DNA from 2 places in the Mangrovibacillus cuniculi genome. Region 1 is predicted to be linked to the other one. Evidence: predicted binding sites of a transcription regulator. Region 1 holds the regulator's gene; the other holds the start of a gene.
The links. The regulator NrdR, encoded in region 1, represses ribonucleotide reductase genes. The targets are predictions, from matches to a motif close to AACACNATATATNGTGTT.
Positions count from the first base shown of each region.

Region 2: the regulator NrdR is predicted to act here: its motif matches at 4,500-4,517, upstream of G8O30_RS07680 (vitamin B12-dependent ribonucleotide reductase).

Region 1 is NZ_CP049742.1:1,844,634-1,851,877, reverse strand. It holds gene ytaF (sporulation membrane protein YtaF) at 58-687, shown strand; gene coaE (dephospho-CoA kinase) at 707-1,297, shown strand; gene G8O30_RS09540 (glyceraldehyde-3-phosphate dehydrogenase) at 1,597-2,622, shown strand; gene speD (adenosylmethionine decarboxylase) at 3,042-3,425, shown strand; gene G8O30_RS09530 (hypothetical protein) at 3,590-3,961, shown strand; gene nrdR (transcriptional regulator NrdR) at 3,991-4,446, shown strand; gene G8O30_RS09520 (replication initiation and membrane attachment family protein) at 4,514-5,914, shown strand; gene dnaI (primosomal protein DnaI) at 5,927-6,868, shown strand; gene G8O30_RS09510 (putative sporulation protein YtxC) at 6,953-7,244, shown strand, end outside.
Region 2 is NZ_CP049742.1:1,500,455-1,507,698, forward strand. It holds gene G8O30_RS07670 (FtsX-like permease family protein) at 1-902, opposite strand, end outside; gene G8O30_RS07675 (ABC transporter ATP-binding protein) at 892-1,674, opposite strand; gene G8O30_RS07680 (vitamin B12-dependent ribonucleotide reductase) at 1,896-4,424, opposite strand; gene G8O30_RS07685 (lipoate--protein ligase family protein) at 4,778-5,614, opposite strand; gene G8O30_RS07690 (rhodanese-like domain-containing protein) at 5,771-6,151, shown strand; partial or broken gene G8O30_RS16255 (CapA family protein) at 6,183-7,244, opposite strand, start outside.

The DNA.
Region 1 (7,244 bases):
CCCAGGCCGTCATCATATACTGGTTTAACATGACGTGCTTGGAAGGGGTTGTAAGTTTTGGCGGTTCTATTAATTTTAGCCTTTGCAGTAAGCTTAGATAGCTTTAGTGCGGGCTTTACGTATGGGTTAAGGGGAATGAAGTTACCGATAAAGTCGATAGCGATTATTGGTTTGTTTTCTGGGATAACATTAATAGTTGCTATGCTTTTAGGAAGATGGTTGAGTCAATTTTTCGACCCTACTATAGGGGAAACTTTAGGAGGGGTAATCCTCGTATTACTTGGGGCTTGGGTATTATATCAATTTTTTAGACCTGAGAAACTAACGGAAGAAAAGTTACCTCATGAAAAAGTGATTGTAAAATTAGAACTAAAGTCTATCGGATTAGTAATTCAAATTTTAAAAAGACCAACGGAAGCTGATTTTGATAAAAGTGGAACAATTACAGGAATTGAAGCAGTAATGCTGGGATTGGCCCTTTCATTGGATGCGTTTGGAGCAGGTATTGGTGCCGCACTGTTGGGTGTCTCTCCTTTAATGCTATCCACATTAGTGGGATGTATGTGTTTTATCTTCCTAGCCAGCGGACTGAAACTAGGGAAATGGTTTTCACACATATCATGGTTACAAAGACTTTCCTTTCTCCCAGGTGTGATACTGATAGTGATAGGAATTTTAAAGTTATAAGAGATAAAGGAGTACGCGAATGATTATAGGTATTACTGGTGGAATTGCTTCTGGTAAGTCTACTGCGTCTAATTATTTAGAGGATCAAGGGTACCCTGTGGTAGATGCTGATAAAATTGCAAAAGAAATTGTAGAGCCTAACAAGCCAACGTTAACCCAAATTGCAGAGCATTTTGGCCAAGGGATGCTTCATGAAGATGGTAGTTTGAATAGAGAGAAATTAGGATCTATAGTGTTTCAAAATGAAGAGGCAAGGCTTACTCTTAACTCCATTATGCACCCAGCTATTAGAAGAGAAATGCTCTTTCAAGCAGATGAATACCTAAAAGAGGGAAACCAAATAGTTTTTTTAGATATACCATTACTATTTGAAAGTAAATTAACTTCTATTGTAGATCAAACGTTATTAATTTATGTTCCAAAGGAGATACAGCTAGAGAGATTGATGCGAAGAAATGGCTATTCTCAAGAAGAAGCGCTAAGTAGAATTGCATCTCAAATGCCAATTAATGAGAAAAAGAAATTGGCAAATGTGACGATAGATAATTCAGGAAGTAAGGAAGATTTATCTATTCAATTAGATAAATACTTAAGCAACTTAAGGTACTAAGTTCAGTCTTGTCATTTAAGTTAAAGCTGCACGTTGTATGAGCGAAAGCCACTACACGATGCAGCTTTTTTGTTGTAATTAGGTACAACACAAGGGCATTCACATGATGTGGTTTGTACTGGATGAGTCTCGATTAGTACAACAGAAATATTCAGTAATTTTGCAAAAATAGATGAAAATATAGAAATATTTAAGCGCTTTCAAAATATTCTATATAGTATAGTCAAAAAAGTCCTAATGTGATATACTAATTACATATTAAGGGGTATATATGTGTTACACTAAAAGGGGGAGCAATCATGAGAATAGCGATAAACGGTTTTGGGCGTATCGGAAGAATGGTATTTCGTAGAGCGATGACAGAAGGTGACATGAACATTGTTGCAATTAATGCAAGTTACTCTGCAGAGACGTTAACACACTTGTTAAAATATGATTCCACACATGGTCCGTTTATAGGGTCTGTTGAACCGTGTTCAGAAGGTTTGCTTGTAAATGGAAAAGTGATTACATTGGTAAACGAACGAAATCCAGCCCTTCTTCCTTGGAATGAATTAGAGGTAGATATAGTTATTGAAGCTACTGGTAAATTCAACGATCGCAAAAATGCGGCACTTCACTTGGAAGCTGGAGCACAAAAAGTAATCCTTACTGCACCTGGGAAAGAAGAAGATATCACCATTGTTATGGGAGTTAATGACGAAAAGTTAAATATAGAACAACATGATATTATTTCAAATGCATCGTGTACGACAAACTGTCTGGCACCTGTGGTAAAAGCGTTACACGAAGAGTTTGGAATTGTAAATGGTTTAATGACTACAGTTCATGCTTACACGAATGATCAAAAAAATATCGATAATCCGCATAAAGATCTACGTCGTGCAAGAGCGTGTGGTCAATCCATCATCCCAACATCAACAGGAGCTGCAAAAGCTTTAGCTCTAGTACTGCCTGAATTAAAGGGGAAATTACATGGAATGGCATTACGTGTTCCAACACCAAATGTGTCATTAGTTGATCTAGTTGTAGATGTAGAAAGAGAAGTTACTGTTGATGAAGTAAACAGCATGTTTAAACGCATGTCTAGAACTTCCTTAAACGGTGTGCTAGAAGTCTGCGATGAGCCATTAGTATCCATTGACTTTAATACAAACCCTCACTCCGCTATTATTGATTCTTTATCAACAATGGTTATGGAAGGGACAAAAATCAAAGTATTAGCATGGTACGACAACGAATGGGGCTACTCATGCCGTGTAGTAGACCTAACGAAAAAAGTAGCAAGTGAAATGGGTTTGCTGGCTAAGGTGAAGATTAGTTAAAATTACTTGTGATATGAGCATTTGGAACAAACGTACGAAAGACAGGTAGATGGATGAATCTACCTGTCTTTGTTTTGTTTATAGAAATTATGGGTTAAGAAATAAAGGATTGCAGAAACCTAATCTTTGATTTAATGTTTTGTTCTAAAATTTAACAAAGGTTTTTATTAACAGTGTACACACTTGATTTTTAGGGGATGCTTCAAAAGGACATATAACAAATTGAAAAAACTCATTGCAATTCAATTTTAAACAAAGTATACTATGATTCGTGAACTTAGCGCTCACGTAGTTGAATATAGTATCATAACTACTTAAAGGGTTAGGACCTCTTCGGACTAACTTTCCCCCGTGGTAGTTATACAAAACCCAATGTCGATTGTCTTTATATTTAATTCTAGTAAAGGGGGAAACAATCAATGGAAACAATGGGTCGTCATGTCATCTCAGAGCTTTGGGGCTGTGATTTTGACAAGTTAAACGATGTTGTAGGAATTGAAAAAACGTTTGTAGATGCCGCTTTAAAGTCTGGTGCTGAAATTCGCGAGGTAGCATTTCATAAATTTGCTCCTCAGGGTGTAAGTGGTGTCGTCATTATTTCTGAATCACACCTTACGATTCACAGCTTCCCAGAACACGGCTATGCAAGCATCGATGTGTATACATGTGGAGATTTAGATCCGAACATTGCAGCGAACTACATTGCTGATGCATTAGGAGCTGAAACACGTGAAACAGTAGAGATTCCACGTGGTATGGGTCCAGTTCAAGTAAAAGCAAATTCAGAAGCTAAAGCTCTTTAAGAGTAAAAAGCTCCCCGTTAATGGGGAGCTTTTTTGTGCATTATGCATAATTGTTTTACAATTGTGTGATACGTTTTAAACTAGAATCTATTTCTTTACTTGAACTAATCGCTTATTAAATTTATCATTAAGAGAACAATATAGAACGAAAGCAGGGTTGACTGATGGGGATTTTTAAACGATTTTCAAAAGAGTGTGAAACGAGCGATGCACATGAAGATGTAACGCTACAAACACGTTATTATAAAGAATCAGGCAGAAAAATGGTGGAAGAAATAAAAGGATTAATTGAAAAGGTAGGATACAGAGTAATTTCTGTTTCTGTGGATCGCGGTGAAATCATGGCTCAAAGACCAAGAGATAAATCTGGGTTATTGGTGGTTTCTGTTGTCCAACTTACACCGATAAAAACAGCTGTAGATGTAAAGAACTCCACAGATCTCTTTATTCCAACTGGTGCTCAGCCAAAACTTAAACAAGAGATACTTTCTATATATGCAGAATTGAAAAAGAAATTTCAAGAGATTGATGGATAAGAGAATTGTTCTAAAAGGAGGTATGGAAAGTGAAGTGTCCTAGTTGCTTTCATAACGGAACAAAAGTAGTTGATTCACGCTCTACAGAAGAAGGACGTGTTACTAGACGACGAAGAGAATGTGAATCTTGTAGCTACCGATTTACAACATTTGAAAAAGTAGAAGAAGCTCCTTTAATTGTTGTGAAAAAAGAGGGAACAAGAGAAGAATTTAGTCGAGAAAAGATGTTGCGTGGATTAATAAAAGCTTGTGAGAAAAGACCGGTACCTCTTCAAGAGCTAGAAAACTTAGTTTACCAGGTAGAAAATGATTTAAGAAATCGAGGTTTATCGGAAGTAAAGTCCGTGGAAGTTGGCGAACTTGTCATGGATCGGTTGGCTAAAATTGATGAAGTTGCGTACGTTCGCTTCGCTTCTGTCTATCGTCAATTTAAAGACGTACACGTATTTATCGAAGAATTAAAAGAACTAATGAAAAAGGACTAACAGTAGAGCTAAGACACCTTAAGAGACGTCTTGGCTCTTCTCGTTCCTTTGAAGGAGAGAGCAGGACATGATTTGGAAAGACATTCAGCCTTCTGATACATATGAAGTATATCTATCCGGTTTTCTACAACCAGAACACTATCGATTGCTTACGTTATTATATCAACCTCTAATTGGTTCACTTAGTGCAGCGTTATTTCATCACCTTTCGTATGAACCTTCAATGAATCGATTGCGTAGTGAACCAACGATGCATTATTCCTTATTAGATATTCTGCAAGTCCCGTTAAGTGAATTAATATTGGCAAGAAACCGGTTAGAAGCGACGGGACTTGTGAAAGTATTTGAGAAAAAAGAAGATCAAAAAAGACATTTTCTCTATCATCTTCATGCCCCTTTACAAGCTAAGGATTTTTTTGAAGAACCAATATTGAGCGTACCGTTATATCGGAAAGTAGGACAAAGTAGATTCCAAACGTTAAAATCTCTACTTACGGACCAAGCTCCAATGAGAAAAGATTGGCAAGAGGTTACAAGATCGTATGACGATGTGTTTTCCATTGATGTTTCCAGGACGATATTAGACCCTGTCTTTCAACAAGTATCTTCTTTGGAAAAAGAGCAAAGATTTGTAACAGAAGCACAAAAAGGATCGGTTCAGTTGACGGACCAGCATATAGATCTAGATTTGTTACGATCAGGCCTAAAAGGTAACTTACTTTCGGATAAAGCAATTACATCTCAAGTATTAGCGCATGTGCAGAAGCTTGGCTTTTTATATGGAATAGATACTTTATCCATGAAAGATGAAATTTTACACAGTGTTACAGAAGAAGGGGCCATTGACTTAGAGATTTTATCTAGAAACGTGAAAGAATGGTATCGATTTAATCATAAAAAATCAGAACCATCCATGGTTGAAAAAGTTCAAAAGCCTACTAATCGTACAGTCGAGAAAGAACCAATGACACCTGAAGAAAAGCATATTCAATATTTAGAAACTGTTTCTCCTAGAGAATTATTACAAGCTCATGCAGGAGGAGGAACTCCAACTCCAGAAGATTTATCCTTGATTGCAGAAGTGATGGACTCACAAAAACTAGAACCTGGAGTAATGAATACACTAATTGAATTTGTTTTATATCGAACGAATATGAAATTAAACCGCAACTTTTTAATTAAAATTGCCTCTCACTGGGCTAGAAAACAAATAAAAACAGTTCCAGAAGCGATGAATTTGGCGAGAGAGGAACAAAAGAAATACCAAGAATGGGCAACACAGAAGAAAGACACTACTATGAAGCAACCTAGAAGGTCCAAAGCCCCTATAAGAGAAGAAAAACTTCCAGAGTGGTTAAAAGAGTATAACGAACAAAAAACGAGTCCTTCAGAACATGCAGTGATCTCAAATGAAGAACTAGAACGTAAAAAACAATTAGAAGAAAGATTGAAGAAATATAAGAAATAAGGAGGTGTCCAAATGGAGCCAATTCAACGTTCCCTACAAAAGATGATGACAGAAGATCGTTTTCAAAAACGTCTTCAGGCAATGAAAGAAGAATTATTCGAGAACGAAGATGTAAGAAAATTTCTAGAGGAAAACCAAGGCAATGTGACGATGACCATGGTGAATCAACAAATGTCTAAGCTTTATGAGTACGGTCAGGCGTCAAAAAAGTGCGAAAAATGTCCTTCATTAGGAGAGTGTATTAACACACTCCCAGGATATGCACCTACTGCTAAAATACGAAATGAATCCATCGAGCTTGATTATCGACCGTGTCCGCGACAAGAACAGGCAGTCAAATCAAGGAAGTTAGAAAAGTTAATTCAAAGTTTTCATATGCCAAAAGATATCGTGCAAGCGAATATGGCTGATTTAAAAATGGATTTTGCAGGACGATATGATGCAATTGAAGCGGCAGAAGCTTTTATTTCACAATACGAAAAAGGTAAATCAGTAAAAGGGCTTTACCTATTTGGTCAATTTGGTGTAGGTAAATCCTATTTATTGGGAGCTATTGCAAATGAACTTGCGGAAAGAAAACAGGCATCATCCCTAATGGTCTATGCACCTGAATTTTTCCGAGAAATGAAACAATCATTAGCGGATAAGACCGTAGATGTAAAAATGGATGCGCTAAAAGAAGCAGAAATTCTCCTGTTAGACGATATTGGAGCAGAATCGATGTCCAGTTGGATTCGCGATGAAATTTTAGGTCCTATATTGCAGTACCGAATGAATGAAAAACTTCCAACGTTGTTCTCTTCTAACTTTAACTTTGAAGAGCTTTTACATCATTTAACCTACTCTCAACGTGGAGAAAAAGAAGATATGAAAGCTAGAAGAATTATGGAGCGTATAGAGTATTTATCGGAACCTGTACAAGTCTCGGGTCCAAATTTACGTTCTCGTAAATAATTTTGTTCACTCAGACGTCTAAATGGTCCAAGCTTCCCATATATATCAAGTAGATTGACCTTGATTCTACAGGGAGGGATTCGTTTGGATCTATTATTAAAAGACGTTCGTGATGTCGAATGGTTTCAATCGAAGCTCTCAATTCAAAGCATTCCCTACCAATTAGATTCATCCGTGTTATATGCTAAAACACAAATGCTTTTGTCATTTCAACATAGAGATCTTGGCTGGGACGGATTAACGGATTTGTTAACTTCGTTTATCCATGAGCGTAAACGCTTGGATTGGGTTCTTCACATTATTAAAGATGTTTTCCTTTACAAAGATGAATTAGAAATAGAGAGAATTTTTTCTATAACTGATGAATTAATGACTG
Region 2 (7,244 bases), 340 kb from region 1:
AAAGATGCAATCGAAAGAGAAGTCCACTGGCTAACAACATTTTCTTGGAGTTGTCTTCCTGTAAATACGAATAATCCCTTTGAAGTACTACTCTTTCTTTTAATCCACATACCAATAAAGCTGCCCAACCCTTTAAACAACGAACACGTCCCAATTATTCCTAAAATAAGTATCAACGCAAATATTTTATAGTCAAACTCTCGAAGATATAAAATGGATAATCCATAGGCTATACATAAGAATATTGCTCCAAAAGTTAGTGCAATACCAGAAGCTAAACTCACCATGCTCTTTACTGGAGATAGGATTTTTTGTTTATCTTCTTTTTGTATTCTTAATAGATCAAGAGGTTCCTTTTTACTTATCTTTATACAATGTATGGCCACAGCCATCATCTGCACAGAGATAAAACCCATTATCGTTAAAAACAACCCTTTCCACGAAATACGAAATTCATGTCCTATAATGCCCATCCCAATAACGCGTGAGGTACCCAAACTAATCATTTCTGTTATAAATAAAGATATTGGGATACCTATTAGTAAAGCAATTAACCCATTCCAAAATGTTTCTCCCATTAACATTAGGAAAAGCTTTCTTCTCTTCATCCCCAACATTTGATATAATCCGAATTCATGTCTACGAAGTTCAATTTGATATTTATTCGCAAAGTATACTAAAAAAAACACAAAAAATAGAGAAACACCATAGAGAACAGGGATCAGTAATAATAATCGTCCCACAGCGTCACTTTCTATGGTCTTAAGGTAGATCATCACATCTTGTTCTTCAAGAGAAAGAATAACATAAAAAGCAATAATGGAAATAATTAGAGAACTAAAGTAGACTCCATTCTCTTTTCTAGCATGATTGCTGTTGCGCTTTACAAAATTAAAGAACATTGCTGCTACCTCCACCTAACTGTGCCAGAACAGATAAAATACGCTCATAAAAAGAACTTTGTGACTCCCCTGGTACTCTTCTTCTCATTTCATGGAACAACACACCATCTTGAATAAATAAAATTCTAGAGCAAAAACTTGCTGCATTAGCATCATGTGTTACCATTAAAACAGTAGTATCATCATTACTATTAATTGTAGATAATTTCTCCATAAGATTTTTGGCATTTTTAGTATCAAGTGCTCCTGTTGGTTCATCTGCTAAAAGAATACTTGGATTAGCAATTAGCGCTCTGGCTGCTGCAACCCTTTGTTTTTGACCTCCTGACAGTTGAGATGGAAACTTTTGTAAAACATCTAAAATATCTAGCTGATCTGCTAACTCTTCCAATTTTTTATCTCGGCTTTTTATTTCTTCTCCATGAATTGCTAACGGTAGTAAAATGTTTTCTTTTGCTGTTAGGTTATCTATTAATTCAAACTCTTGAAACAAATACCCTATTTTACTTCCTCTATAGTTTGATAATTGTGCACTTTTGAATGACGATATATCTACCCCCTGAAGTAATATCTTCCCTTTTGTAGGCTTTTGCATCGTAGCAATGCAATGAAGTAACGTTGACTTACCTGATCCACTTGCTCCCATAATCCCTAAAAACTCTCCAGAAAATACATCAAACGTTATTCCCTTTAATGCTTCGGTCTCAGTCTGTCCTGTACCATAGGTTTTTTCTACTTGTATGACTTCTAATAATTTCTCATAATTTTTCATTTCACTAGCTCCTTTTTATCGTTTGTATACTATAAACATACATAAGTATAATACCGATGAATACTTACAGTTGTTGTAAGGTTACTAGTTAAATGATATAAATCTTTCTAAAACAACTAATTATCCTGACAAAAAACCCCTTCGAATAAAATCAAAGGGGTTTCTTCCTGATTATATCTTACTACCTTATTTAGTCATATAAGTTTAATCTAATGAGTTTCTTACAATCCACACTTCAACTGAGCACCACAACTGTTACAAGTATTGCAGCCACCTAGTTCCATTACTTCCCCTTCACGACACACCGGACAAGTGTCGCCAACTTCGGAACCAATCACCACTTCTTCCGTTGCAGCCGCTACTTGTTTTCTAGCAACATTACTAACACCATTGCTTTCATCAAACGTATTATCTTCTGCTTTTAACGTAAGAACTTGCGCATCACGACTTCCATCCACATACACCGTTCCACCTTTTGCTCCACCTTGATACAAGCGCTCATATACTTTTTGTACTTGCTCTACTGTATAGCCTTTTGGAGCATTCACCGTCTTAGAGATAGAGCTGTCGATCCATCGTTGGATAATACATTGCACATCCGCATGAGCTTCTGGCGAAAGTTCCATAGCAGATTTAAACCACTCTGGAAGCTCTGTTGCTTCTGGATGTCTATCCATATACTCTTTCGCTATGGCAGCTTTTACTTCAATAAATTTGCCTAATCTTCCACTACGGAAATAAGAGAAAGAGAAGTACGGTTCTAAACCTGTTGCTACTCCCACCATTGTTCCTGTCGAACCAGTCGGCGCGACTGTAAGTAAGTGAGAATTGCGAATACCATGCTCTAAAATAGATTCACGAACAGACTCTGGCATTTGCTTCATAAATCCAGATTCAATAAAGCGAGAACGGATAATTTTCGCTTCCTCTTCCGATTCACCATTTAAGAACGGGAAGCTCCCTTTTTCCTTGGCCAGTTCAACCGACGCTTCATATGCAGCAACTGCAATTGTTTCAAAAACTTTATCTACTAATCGGTTACCTTCCGGGGACCCATACTCTAGCTCACAATAAATTAGTAGATCTGCAAGACCCATTACGCCTAAGCCTACACGTCTTTCACCTAGTGCTTGCTTCTTATTTTCCTCCAAGAAATACGGAGTAGCATCAATGACATTATCTTGCATACGCACTCCTGTACGCACAGTAGATTTAAGCTTTTCTAAGTCTACTGCTTTTGCACCTTTGTCCACCATATTCGCTAGGTTTATAGCTGCTAAGTTACAAACCGAGTATGGCGCAAGAGGTTGCTCACCACAAGGATTTGTCGCTACTACATGTTGTCCGTAGCTCTTAGCATTTGTTTTTTCATTCGCATTATCAATGAAGAAGATTCCTGGCTCAGCAGAGTACGTTGCACAAATGTTAATTAAATTCCACAGCTCTTTCGCCTTAATGGATCGATACGTACGAACAGCAAGTCCACGTTTTTCCCATTCTCGAACGTCTCCAACTTCATGCCATTCCTTATTGTAGATTTCCATTTCTTCTTTAGAATAATTTTCTACATGAGGGAAACGCAGTTCATACATTTTATCTTTTTCAACAGCTTCCATAAAATCATCTGTTAAACAAACAGAAATATTGGCACCAGTTAAAAATTCAGGATTCTGTACCGTGTAACTTCCACCGTCTTGTAGTTTCTCCACTGCATGCTGTATCACTTTTGGATCAAATCCACCGTTTCCAGGTACGTTTGCAAAGTTAGCAATACCTTGGTACATTGCATTTTCCGTTGGTGTTAATGGAGTAAACGAGAGTTTTTCTTCTGCTAATTTACGAATGTAAGAATCGTTCGTTGTTTCAATTAGGAATCGTAAAATACGAGGATTTTGCATTTTTGAAATAATAAATTCAATAATATCTGGATGCCAATCTGCAAGCATAATCATTTGTGCTCCTCGTCTGGAGCCACCTTGTTCTACTAAATGAGTTAATTTAGCAATATCATCTAACCATGAAACGGAACCAGATGATTTACCGTTAACGCCTCTAGCTAAAGTGTTTCTTGGTCTTAAAGTAGAACCATTTGTTCCAACTCCACCACCACGACTCATAATTTCCATTACTTGCTTACGATGCTCAGAAATTCCTTCACGAGAATCTTGCACATAAGGCATGACATAGCAGTTGAAGTACGTTACATCTGTCTGTGCTCCTGCTCCGTATAATACTCTCCCAGCTGGTACAAAATTCATCGATGATAATTCTTCGTAAAACTTCTTTTTCCACTTCTCTTGCAATTCATTTGATTTTTCAACCGAAGAAAGACCCGTTGCATTACGAAGAGCAATCTGTTCGTAATAAATTTCTAACGGTTTATCCAATGAATCAATTGACTTCTCTATAATACCTGATTCTTGCTGTTCTCCAGTCAGAGCTCCTCGATACTCCTCTTCTATCCAGATAGTCGCCGTTCTCGTATCCCAATTTATATCTTGCACAAAACCTACTCCGCGAGCAGGAAATTTTGGATCATCTTTAACTGTTAACACGACAAAATCACCAGGGGATAAAGTTGTCTTCGCTGTATCTTTAAAAGAATAACGATCTAACATAACTAGACGAGATACTCCACTATGCGTAATCTTCATATCTTTTGTAATTGGATACACTTGTGGAAATTGCTCAATATCTTGGTTTAACTTTTCCACATTTACTGTTTGAATACGATTTTCGACAACTGTCATAATCTAGCAACCCCTCTACTCTATTAATCTACAAGCAATACCTTACCATATGTTGTGTTGGCAAAACAAGATATAAACACAATATATAGTTATGAGTTTTTCGACAAATTACTATATATAGAATTTTTTATAGAAACCTTTCCATTTGTCAAACTTCAAATAGAATAAAAAAAAGAGAAAAACGACGAAAACAAAAGAACTAGAGTACAAATTTCGACTCTAGTCCTTTATATGAATGTTGCAGGAATAATTTTACTATGAATATCTTGATTTAAAATAGAGGAAAGTAGTTGTTATGCTATTCCTTTTAAAAAAGATACATTCACCCTATTATTACAATTATGTTACAATTACTATCTTCGGTAATTCCATTCATCTGATTCGTATCTTTCTTTTGCTAGTTTTTCTACATATGCTTCTTGCTCGTCTGTTAAAACGTATGGCTTTAATTCAATATTTAAGCCTTCTTCAAATCCTTTGTGAAATGCTTCTTTCGCTTCGTGTATCGTAATGTTACGATCGGTTAATTGACTTATAGCTACTGCTTTTTTACGAAATGCTTGGCGCATTCTTTCTTTTACACGTTCATTAGAGTAGATAAAACAACTAAATAATTTATCCTCATCTAAGTCTAAAAGGATTGATCCATGTTGAAGGATTACTCCTTTTTGTCTTGTTTGTGCACTACCTGCTACTTTTCTTCCTTCTACCACTAATTCATACCAAGAAGGAGCATCAAAGCATACAGAAGAACGAGGATTCTTCAAACTATTTTTTTCTTCATCCGTTCTTGGAATAGCAAAGTAAGCTTCCATTCCAAGTGCATGAAACCCTTTTAGAATTCCTTCTGAAATAACTCGATACGCTTCCGTAACAGTCTTAGGCATCTCTGGATGTTCTTCAGATACAATGACAGAATATGTTAATTCATGCTCATGAAGAACACCTCTTCCACCTGTCGGACGACGAACAAATCCAAGACCTAATTCTTTTACTTTTTCCAAATCTATTTCTTTTTCAGCTTTTTGAAAATAACCAATGGAAAGCGTAGGAGGATTCCAACCGTAGAATCGGACCACTGGAGGAATCTCTCCTTTGCTGTGCCACTCTAAAAGTGCCTCATCTAATGCCATATTATAAGAGGGAGAGCGATCTCCAGAATCAATAAATGCCCAAATTTCTTTTGTCAATCTAACCAGATCCTTTTCTCATAGTGTCCTAGTAAGTCTATCAAAGAAGCAGATTGCTTTCAAAGTTTTGATACAAATTGTTCTGTTTCCTTTGATAATTCTAATGTAGATGAATATAATAGAATATAGTGTTTAGGTAGAAAGGGAGATAGTGGTATGGAAAGTTTATATGTACTATTTATAATTTTAGGAGCAATTATCTCGTATTCACTTTATACGTATTTTAAACAAAAACGTATATTGAAACCGTTGACAGAAGAAGAGTTTCGTCAAGGGTATCGTAAAGCTCAATTGATTGATGTTCGTGAAACAAAAGAACATGAAGGCGGACACATTTGGGGTTCTCGAAATATACCGGTATCTCAATTCCGTACTCGTGCACAAGAAATTCGTCCAGACCAACCTGTATACTTATATTGTCAAAACGGGATTAGAAGCGGTCGAGCTGCACAACTTCTATATAAAAAAGGACATCGTGAACTTTACCATTTAAAAGGCGGCTTCCGTACTTGGACTGGTAAGGTGAAGAAGAAATAATAAAAAAACGCGGGCTAACAACCTGCGTTTTTTATTGCTTAGGCAATAATACAAACCCACCATTCCCTAAGCTTTCAGCCTTAACAAAGTAAGAAATCCCTTCTAAATATCTTCTCTGACTTTCAATGTAGGTATCACTTGGACCAACAATCTGATTATCTAAAATGACATATGGAAAGAATTCCAATGTTATTTTATCGTCCACTACAAAATTCATAATACCTGTATCAGCAGATAGCCCGGAAACATAATCAGGAAATAAAAAGTTACCTAACGAATAGGCAATAGGTTTTTCCTTGTAATATTCTACTCCTTGAAGTACATGAGGATGTGAGCCTACAACTGCATCCGCACCAGCATCCACCATCATTTTTCCGTAGTTACGAATATACTGTTCTGGGTGAGAAATTTTCTCTTTTCCCCAATGAATGTACACAAAAACAAGATCATTTTCTGCCTTTTCTTTCTGAATAATATCTACTACTCGATCTTCTTGGTACCCACTGGCTATACCTGGAGAATTTCCAACAGCATACCAATCTACAGTTGGAAGTACTCGAGAAAAAGCTAAAAAACTAACTTTTCGCCCCCTAGCGTCATTTCGATCGATTGATACGCTTCTTCTTCTGATTTTCCCGCACCAATATAACGCATACCTGAAGCAGTAATATAATCAAACGTATCTAACAAACCTTCCACTCCATAGTCTAAAGAGTGATTATTTGCTAAAGAAACAATATCAACTCCAGCATTTGCTAAACCCTTTAAAGAGTCTGGTGCAGAGCGGAAAGCATATTGTTTATCGTCTGCAATCCCTCTTGTTGTCACAGCAGTTTCTAGATTCGCAATACTTATATCTGATGCAGATAGAATAGGCGTGACATCTTTCCATGGAAAATCGGGACCATATTTTTCTATTGCTCCTTTGACAGACCAATCCATCATGACATCCCCAACAAATGATACTACGAAAGGACTAGTTTCTTTTTCATATACTTTTGGTTTCTTTTTTAAGAAGTCAATCAATGGTGGACTGTAAGGAGCCTTACTTACTTTTTCACTCATTACCTCTTCTTCTGAAGACGGTGCATCT